4 regions of the Streptomyces sp. NBC_01750 genome follow, and region 3 is predicted to be linked to each of the others. Evidence: riboswitches for the same ligand, from Rfam matches in the RefSeq annotation. Region 3 holds a riboswitch; each other region holds the start of a gene.
The links. Region 3 has a riboswitch for cobalamin ahead of OG966_RS27105 (ribonucleoside-diphosphate reductase subunit alpha). Riboswitches for the same ligand answer to the same signal wherever they lie in the genome.
Positions count from the first base shown of each region.

Region 1 (2,192 bases), 3.2 Mb from region 3:
GGAGATCGTTCCCGGCGAACTCCTCGACCTGCCGGGCCGCCGGCTGCGCGCCATCTGGACCCCGGGCCACACGCCCGGCCATGTCTGCCTCCACCTGGATGAGGCCCATCCGGCGGGCAGCCCCGGCAATGGACGGCTCTTCTCCGGCGACCATCTGCTGCCCGGGATCACCCCGCACATCGGCCTCTACGAGGATCCGGCCGCCGGCGACACAGCCACCGTCACCGATCCGCTCGGCGACTACCTCGACTCCCTGGAGCGCATCCGCCGCCTCGCACCCGCCGAGGTGCTCCCGGCTCACCAGTACGCCTTCCCCGACGCCGCCTCCCGGGTACGGGAGTTGCTCGCCCACCACGAGGAACGGCTCACCGGTCTGCTCGGGCTGCTCGCCGCGCCGCGCACCGCGTGGCAGGTCGCCGAGCGGATGGAGTGGAACCGGCCCTGGGAGCAGATCCCGTACGGATCACGCAACATCGCGGTCTCGGAGGCGGAGGCGCATCTGCGGCGCCTGGTGAAGCTCGGGCACGCGGAAGTGCTCGCGGGGAGCGGCCCCACGCTGTACGTGGCGGTCTGAGTACGTGGCGGTCCGGCCCGGGGTGGCCACCGGCGTCCGGCCGACGACCGGTCGGTACAGTGAGCGAGTCGTCATCATGACCGTACGGGGGGAAGCCGGTGCAAATCCGGCGCTGACCCGCAACCGTGAACCGCCGTCGCAGGCGGTGAGTCGGAATGCCCCGTACACGGTCGTGACCGGCTCGTGCCACCGGCAGCCGCCGGTGGCCGGCACCGTCGAGGAATACGGAGCCGGAGCCCTGGTACCTCAGCGTGCCTGTGCCCGGCTCCCCCAGGAGAGGCCCAGCCCGCCATGACCACCGTTCGCCGCAGCGCCATATCGCTCGCCGCCTCCGCCGTACTCGGCGTGGCCATTGTCGCGGCCGCCGCACCGGCCGCGACAGCGGCGCCGTCTCCGAAGCCGTCGACCGTGCTGCCGGCCGGTCTGTACGGCACGGGCGACCCGACGTACGACGGTGTCTGGCGGCAGTCGCTGGCGCTGCTCGCACAGGACACGGTGGGCGTCACGCCGGCCGACAAGGCCGTGGACTGGCTGACCGGTCAGCAGTGCGACAACGGCGGCTTCCCCTCGTACCGCGCGGACGCGACCAAGGCGTGCGACGCCAAGCTGCCGCTGGACTCCAACGCCACGGCGGCCGCGGTGCAGGCGCTCGCCGCGCTCGGCGGGCAGGACGCCGCCGTGAAGAAGACGGCCGACTGGCTGAAGTCCGTGCAGAACGCGGACGGCGGCTGGGGCTACAACCCGGGCGGAGCCAGCGACGCCAACTCCACGTCCATCGTGATCGGCGCGCTCGCGGCGGCGGGCGAGAAGCCGGCGGCGGTGAAGTCGAAGGGCGGGAAGACGCCGTACGACGCGCTGCTGGCGTTCGCGAAGCCGTGCGGCGGGAAGGACGGCGGCGCGTTCGTCTTCCAGCTGAAGTCACCCGGCATCGTCGCCGACTCCACGGCGGCGGCCGTGGCCGGCGCGCACGGCAAGGGCCTGGTCGTGACGGCGGGCACGAAGGACGCCAAGGGCACGGTCTGCGAGAAGGCGACGACGGTCGAGGGTGCGGCGCACAACGGCGCGGCGTACCTGGCGACCGCGCTCGCCAGGACCGGGCACCTCGACACGGCGCCGATGCCGGGCGCCACGGACCCGACGGAGAAGCCGGACTTCGGGAACACGGCGGACGCGATCGTCGCGCTGAACGCGCAGGGCCTCGGCGACCAGGCGAAGAAGCCGCTGGAGTGGCTGCGGCAGAACTCGGCGGCCTGGGCGAAGGCGTCCGGCCCGGCGGCGTACGCGCAGCTGATCTTCGCCGCGCATGCGAGTGGCGCGGACCCGAAGAGCTTCGGCGGGACGGACCTGGTGGCGGGGCTCAACGCGACGGGCCCCGCGCCCAAGTCGGCGAAGGGGCAGCCGGCGCAGGCCGCGGACGAGAAGAAGGACGAGAAGAAGGACTCCGGCTCGGGCGTCGGGGTGTGGTGGATCGTGGGCGTGTTCTTCGTCGCCAGTGTCGGCGCCGGAATCCTCATCAGCGGCCGCAAGAAGAACCAGCAGCGGTGATGCGCACCCGAGTCCTCTGTCTCGTCCTCGCGCTCGGCGCCGCGCTCACGGTGCTGGGCGCGGGTCCGGCGCA
Region 1 is NZ_CP109137.1:2,783,723-2,785,914, forward strand. Features, by position in the region: gene OG966_RS12540 (MBL fold metallo-hydrolase) at 1-574, shown strand, start outside; cobalamin riboswitch at 621-754, shown strand; gene OG966_RS12545 (prenyltransferase/squalene oxidase repeat-containing protein) at 866-2,119, shown strand; gene OG966_RS12550 (SCO2322 family protein) at 2,119-2,192, shown strand, end outside.
Region 1: linked by a shared signal. The riboswitch ahead of OG966_RS12545 (prenyltransferase/squalene oxidase repeat-containing protein) and the one ahead of OG966_RS27105 (ribonucleoside-diphosphate reductase subunit alpha) in region 3 are both predicted to bind cobalamin.

Region 2 (2,192 bases), 5.0 Mb from region 3:
GCCACCGACTGGTCGACCGGTACGGCGACGGCCGGGTCTTCGTCGCCGGGGACGCCGCGCACATCCATCCGCCGACGGGCGCGCAGGGTATGAACACCGGCATCCAGGACGCGTACAACCTGGCCTGGAAGCTCGCCCTCGCGGCCCAGGGTGCCGCGCATCCGCGGCTGCTCACGAGCTACGACGCCGAGCGCCGGCCGGTGGGTGAGGAGGTCGTCGGCCGCACCGTCCGGCACGCCGCCGAGGGCGTCCAGGCCGACCCGACCGACCCGGCGACGCTGCTGCTGCGCGAGGCGCAGCTGCTCGTCGGCTACCGCGGCAGCCCGATCGTGGGGCGCCCTTACCCCAGCCGCGACAACGGGCCCGGCCCCCAGCCCGGCGACCGGGCCCCGGACTGCGGCGGCCTCACCGGGGAGATCACCGAGTACCCGCTGCGGCTGTACGACCTGCTGCGGGACCGCGGGCACCTGCTGCTGCTGTACGGGAACGGCGATGCGGGCAAAACGTTCGATGAACTCGCCACTGTGGCCAGGGAGTTGTCGCAGGACAAGGTGGAAGCATGCGCGGTGCTCGCCGACGGCGAGCCGGCCGGGACACGGCTGCCGGTGTACCACGACGGCCGCGGCGAGTTCCGGCAGCGCTACGGGGTGCAGGATCCGACGGCATTCGTGGTGCGCGCGGACGGCTACCTGGGCGCCCGGCTCTCCCCGCCGACTGCCCAAGAACTGGCCGCTCACCTCGCCGGCGTATTCCGGACCGGCTGAGCAGGCGCTCCCGCTCAGATCCAGCGAGGTGAGCGGAGCTTCTGGCCGTCCGATATGTGGGCGCGGTGTTACGTGTGAGGTGGGCAGAGCCTAGGCTGGACCCGCAGCTGGTTCGCCCTGTCCTCCAGACAGGCGCGTCGCAAGAGGGAATCCGGTGGGAATCCGGAACTGCCCCGCAGCGGTGAGCGGGAACGACCGCCGTCTTACGCACTGGCCCCGGAAACGGGTCTGGGAAGCGACGGCCAGTAGGTGCCTTCGTACAACGAGAACGAAGGCGAGCCCGCAAGTCCGAAGACCTGCCACTGCCCGTGCGCGAACGCGCGCGGAGATCTCGGTGACCTCGTGGGCGGGTCGGCGGCGGTACGGGCAGGCACAGGCACATCCAACAGGTGTGCGGCCGCTGCCCCGGTTGCCATTCCTTCGCGTCCCACGACCTGTTCCGGGGTCGCCCGACGAGAGACTCGCGAAGGAGAGTTCCGTGTCCACATCTGCAGCCGCAGGAGCCCGGGCCACTGTTTACGGCTACCCGCGCCAGGGCCCGAACCGGGAACTGAAGAAAGCCATCGAGGGCTACTGGAAGGGCCGCGTCGGCGCCGACGCCCTCCGGGAGACCGCCACCCAGCTGCGCCGGGCCAACTGGCAGCAGCTCGCCGACGCCGGAATCCACGAAGTACCCACCGGCGACTTCTCGTACTACGACCATGTCCTGGACACCAGCGTCATGGTCGGTGCCGTGCCCGACCGTCACCGCGCGGCCTTCGAGGCCGACACGCTCGACGGTTACTTCGCGATGGCCCGCGGCACCCAGGATGTCGCGCCCCTGGAGATGACCAAGTGGTTCAACACCAACTACCACTACCTGGTCCCCGAACTCGGCCCCGGCACCGTCTTCACGGCCAACCCGGCCAAGCAGGTCGACGCGCTCAAGGAAGCCCTCGCGCTCGGTCATACGGCACGCCCGGTGCTCGTCGGGCCGATCACCTATCTGCTGCTCGCGAAGCCCGCGCCGGGAGTCCCCGCCGACTTCGAACCGCTCACTCTTCTGGGCCGGCTGCTGCCGGTGTACGCCGAGGTGCTGTCCGACCTGCGGACCGCGGGAGCGCGATGGGTGCAGCTCGACGAGCCGGCTCTGGTCCAGGACCGGCTGCCGGCCGTGCTGAACGCCGCGGCCCGCGCCTACCGCGACCTGGGCGCGCTCACCGACCGGCCCAAGCTCCTGGTCGCCTCCTACTTCGACCGGCTCGGCGAAGCCCTCCCCGTGCTGGCCAAGGCGCCGGTCGAGGGCCTGGCACTCGACTTCACGGGCGCCGGTGCCGCCAACCTCGACGACCTCGCCGCTGCCGGAGGTCTGCCCGGCAAGCGGCTGATCGCCGGAGTCGTCGACGGCCGCAATGTGTGGATCAACGACCTGGGGAGGTCCATGGCCAC
Region 2 is NZ_CP109137.1:900,318-902,509, reverse strand. Features, by position in the region: gene OG966_RS03970 (FAD-dependent monooxygenase) at 1-764, shown strand, start outside; cobalamin riboswitch at 855-1,082, shown strand; gene metE (5-methyltetrahydropteroyltriglutamate--homocysteine S-methyltransferase) at 1,243-2,192, shown strand, end outside.
Region 2: linked by a shared signal. The riboswitch ahead of metE (5-methyltetrahydropteroyltriglutamate--homocysteine S-methyltransferase) and the one ahead of OG966_RS27105 (ribonucleoside-diphosphate reductase subunit alpha) in region 3 are both predicted to bind cobalamin.

Region 3 (2,192 bases):
TTCCACCGCTGGGCGCTGCTGGCGGGCTGGGCGGTCGGCATGATCTACGGCACGTCGGCGGCATACGGAGTCGCGAGCCCGGCACAGAAGCACTTCGGCGGCTCCTCGGCTGAGATCCCGGGCATCGGCGAGATCGGCTACATCGGCCTCACGGCGTTCATCCTGAACGTGGTGGTGACGGTGGTCATGACGTTCGTCCTGCGTGCACTCAAGGCCCCGGAGGGCGTCGACGAGACCAGCCCGTCGGACTACACGGCGGACGCGGGCGACCCTGACGTCCAGGTGGAACTGCCGCCGGCGACGGCGGGGGTGAGTCACTGACGGTGCGGCCGGCGTGAGGGCCGTCGCGTTTCCCGGGAGGGGACGCGACGGCCCTTTGCTGTGTGGGAGGGGCTGAACCTCCCGCCGCGCCCGGCGGATCAGGCCCCGCCGACGATGGGCGGCGCGGGGTCCGGGGCGGAGTCACGGCCCATCCCCGGGATCGCCTTGCTCACTTACGCGTTGGAGCTGCAGTGCTCCATGACACAACATGTGGGGGGTGCCGCATCAAGCGGCCCCCACATGTATGCTCATGCTCGCTGTCGACGCAGGGGAATCCGGTGCGAATCCGGAACTGTCCCGCAACGGTGTGATGCGGTGCGCTTTGTCGTACCCCGCCAGTCCGAGGACCTGCCGATGGTGCATCCGGCTCGACCGAACCGGGTGCCGAGACGTCCGGGCCTCGCGGTTGGGCCGGTGGACGCCGTACGGTGTGCTGCCCTTCGACGGGTGAGTACGCCCGTACCGGCCTCCCCTCCCCCGCCGGCCCAGAGCCGAGCGAGGGAGAGCACCACGTGACCATCGCGCCAGCCGATCCGGCTTCAGGCATCTCCGAGCAGGTGGCCGACGGCCCCGGGACCGCGCTGCTGCGGACCCTCACGGACCTCACCGCCGATCTGCCCGACACCGACCCCGGACGCGTCGCCGCCGCCGCGCTGCGCGGACGACACGCCGGGTCGGACGCGGCCGAGCTGCGGAGCCTCGCCACCGACGCGGCCGCGGGGCTGATCTCCGAGGATCCTGCCTACTCGCGGCTCGCCGCCCGACTGCTGACCCGTCATATCGCGGACGAAGCAGCGGGACAGGGCGCGGTGGCCTTCTCCGCTTCCGTCGCGGTCGGGCACCGCGAGGGCCTGATCGCGGACCGTACGGCCCGGTTCGTGACGCTGCACGCCGCGCGGCTGGACTCCCTCGTCGACCAGGCCGCCGACGACCGCTTCGGCTACTTCGGTCTGCGCACCCTCTACAGCCGGTATCTGCTTCGGCACCCGATCACCCGTCAGGTCATCGAGACCCCACAGCACTTCATGCTGCGCGTCGCCTGCGGTCTCGCCGAGGACGATTCGGTCCTTGCCCTGGACGAAGTCGCCGCGCTGTACGGCCTGATGAGCCGCCTCGACTACCTCCCTTCCTCGCCCACGCTCTTCAACTCCGGCACCCGCCACCCGCAGATGTCCTCCTGCTATCTGCTGGACTCGCCGCTGGACGAGCTCGACTCGATCTACGACCGCTACCACCAGGTGGCCCGTCTTTCGAAGCACGCGGGGGGCATCGGCCTCTCCTACTCGCGTATCCGCTCGCGCGGTTCGCTGATCCGGGGCACCAACGGCCACTCCAACGGCATCGTCCCGTTCCTCAAGACCCTCGACGCCTCGGTCGCCGCGGTGAACCAGGGCGGCAGGCGCAAGGGCGCCGCCGCCGTCTACCTGGAGACCTGGCACTCCGACATCGAGGAGTTCCTGGAGCTGCGCGACAACACCGGTGAGGACGCCCGGCGTACGCACAATCTGAATCTCGCGCACTGGATCCCGGACGAGTTCATGCGCCGCGTCGAGGCGGACGCCGACTGGTCGCTGTTCTCGCCCGCGGACGTGCCGGAGCTGGTCGACCTGTGGGGCGACGAATTCGACGCGGCGTACCGCAAGGCCGAGGCCGCGGGTCTCGCACAGAAGTCCATGCCGGCCCGTGACCTCTACGGCCGCATGATGCGGACGCTCGCCCAGACCGGCCAGGGCTGGATGACCTTCAAGGACGCCTCCAACCGCACCGCCAACCAGACGGCGGAGCCGGGCCACACGGTCCACTCCTCGAACCTCTGCACCGAGATCCTCGAGGTGACGGACGACGGTGAGACGGCCGTCTGCAACCTCGGC
Region 3 is NZ_CP109137.1:5,935,118-5,937,309, reverse strand. Features, by position in the region: gene mctP (monocarboxylate uptake permease MctP) at 1-321, shown strand, start outside; cobalamin riboswitch at 566-691, shown strand; gene OG966_RS27105 (ribonucleoside-diphosphate reductase subunit alpha) at 834-2,192, shown strand, end outside.

Region 4 (2,192 bases), 3.8 Mb from region 3:
GCCAGCCGACGCGGCGCGAGAGCCGTACGGCGCGTTCGATGTCGCCGAACTCCACCGGGCGCCCGCCGGAGTTGAGAACGGGACGGTGCTCGACCCGGCCGCCGTACGAGAGGGTCCCGCCCAGCCGTACGCCGAGCGCACCCGCGAACGCGGCCTCCACCGGGCCCGCGTTCGGGCTGGGGTGCTTCTTCGCATCGGCCCGCCAGGCCCGTACGGCCCCGCGAGCGTTCCCGCCCGCGAGTACCGCGAGACCCGCGGTGAGCCGGGCCCCTGGCCAGCCGGCCACATCGTCGAGCCGCGCCGAGGCCCAGCCGAACCGCCGGTACCTGGACGACTTGTGCCCGACCATCGCGTCCAGCGTGTTGACGGCACGGAACCCCACCAGACCGGGCACGCCCGCGAGAGCGCCCCAGACCAGTGCGCCCACCACGGCGTCGGAGGTGTTCTCGGCGACGGACTCGACGACGGCGCGCGCGATCTGCTGCTCGTCCAGCGCCTGCGGATCGCGCCCGCACAGATGCGGCAGGCGCTCCCGCGCCACATCCACGTCCCCGGCGGCGAGCGCGCCGCCGATGGCCCGTGCCTCCCGGCCCAGCGAGGTCCCTCCGACGACGGCCCAGGTGGCCGCGGCGATCAGCGCGACGGATGCGCGGCCGCGGTCCCGTACACCGCGCGCGAGAAGCGCGGCGGCACCCGCGGCGCCACCGGCGCACACGGCGGTGTGCAGCGCGCCCCAGCCGCGGTGGTCACGCCACAGGACATGCTCGACAGCGCCCGCGGCCCGCCCGAACGCGGCGACCGGATGGCCTCGGCGGGGGTCGCCGAGCAGCAGGTCGCCGGCCAGGCCGGCGGTGGCGCCGTACACGAATTCACGGTCGGCACGCATGGGTTCAGGCCGACGCTTCGCCTCGAACGACCCTTGTACTCACAGCAGGAACTGAACCGCAGCCGGGCATGGCGACATGTCCTCACTCAGGGTGTCCGCGCCCTGGTTCGACGTGATCGGCGGTGAGAGTTCCTGGCTTCCGGGGATTGTTCCCCGGTGACAGTGGCGGGACCGCGCCGGATTTGCACCGGCTTCCTCTTCTGCCGCCGTAGATGGCCTCGGCAGTCCACCACGCTGCGAGAACGACCGTCAACTTGCCTTTGACCTGCGGTGCAAGAGTGTGTTGGGGCACACATGGGGAGCGGATCGTCCTAGGTGTCGAAAACGGGCCGTACTGCCGCTTCGCCCGCGACGGAAAAGCCGGGCCGGGTCACCCGAAGGGGTGCCCGGCCCGGCCTGTGAAGCGGCTGTCGAAAGCCCGGTGGAACTGTGCCGTCAGGTGACGATCAGATAGATCCCGTACGCCACGGCCGCCGCGCACAGCGCGAAGCAGGCGTACGCGCCGGTGCGTGCCAGGGCGGCGGAACCGCCCTGCGCGGCCGCCGACTCCTGCTTGGTCAGGCCCACGACGCCCAGGGTGAACAGACCCACCAGGGCGACGGTGGCGACGAGGCTCACGCCGAAGACGGAGCCGAGAGCTGCCCAGTCGATACTCATGCTGATCTGTCCTTACACCGTGGCCGGCTGGGTCGGCTCGGAGTCGGCGGAGGCCGGAGCCGGGATGGTGGTCTTGAAGTCCTGCGCGGGCGTGCCGGCCGGCGGCGGGGTGACGGCCGCGATGGCGGTGGTCACGACTCCCGCGGGCTCGGCGTCCGGCGTGGTGACGTTGGTGTGGTCGACCACCTGGCGGCGGGAGATGAACCAGATCGCGGCGCAGGCGCCGATCAGGAAGGCCGCGACGACCGCGACACCCCAGTCGCCCTGCTTGGTCACGAACTCCGAGCCCGCGGCGACCAGGCCCGCGGCCGGCAGCGTCAGGCCCCAGGCGACGAACATCCGGGTGGCGGTGGACCAGCGGACCACGCCGCCCTTGCGGCCCAGACCCGCGCCCATCACGGCGCCGGAGCAGGAGTGCGTGGTCGACAGCGAGAAGCCGAGGTTGGAGGAGGCGAGGATGACGCTGGCCGCGCTGGTCTGGGCGGCGAAGCCCTGCTGCGGCTGGAGGTCGGTGAGGCCCGTGCCCATGGTGCGGATGATGCGCCAGCCGCCGAGGTAGGTGCCCGTCGCGATCGCGAGACCGGCGGAGAGGATGACCCACATCGGGGGGTTGGAGCCGGGGGAGAGGACACCGCCGGCGACGAGAGCC
Region 4 is NZ_CP109137.1:2,162,120-2,164,311, reverse strand. Features, by position in the region: gene OG966_RS09800 (cobalamin biosynthesis protein) at 1-886, opposite strand, end outside; cobalamin riboswitch at 994-1,132, opposite strand; gene OG966_RS09795 (hypothetical protein) at 1,322-1,543, opposite strand; gene OG966_RS09790 (inorganic phosphate transporter) at 1,556-2,192, opposite strand, start outside.
Region 4: linked by a shared signal. The riboswitch ahead of OG966_RS09800 (cobalamin biosynthesis protein) and the one ahead of OG966_RS27105 (ribonucleoside-diphosphate reductase subunit alpha) in region 3 are both predicted to bind cobalamin.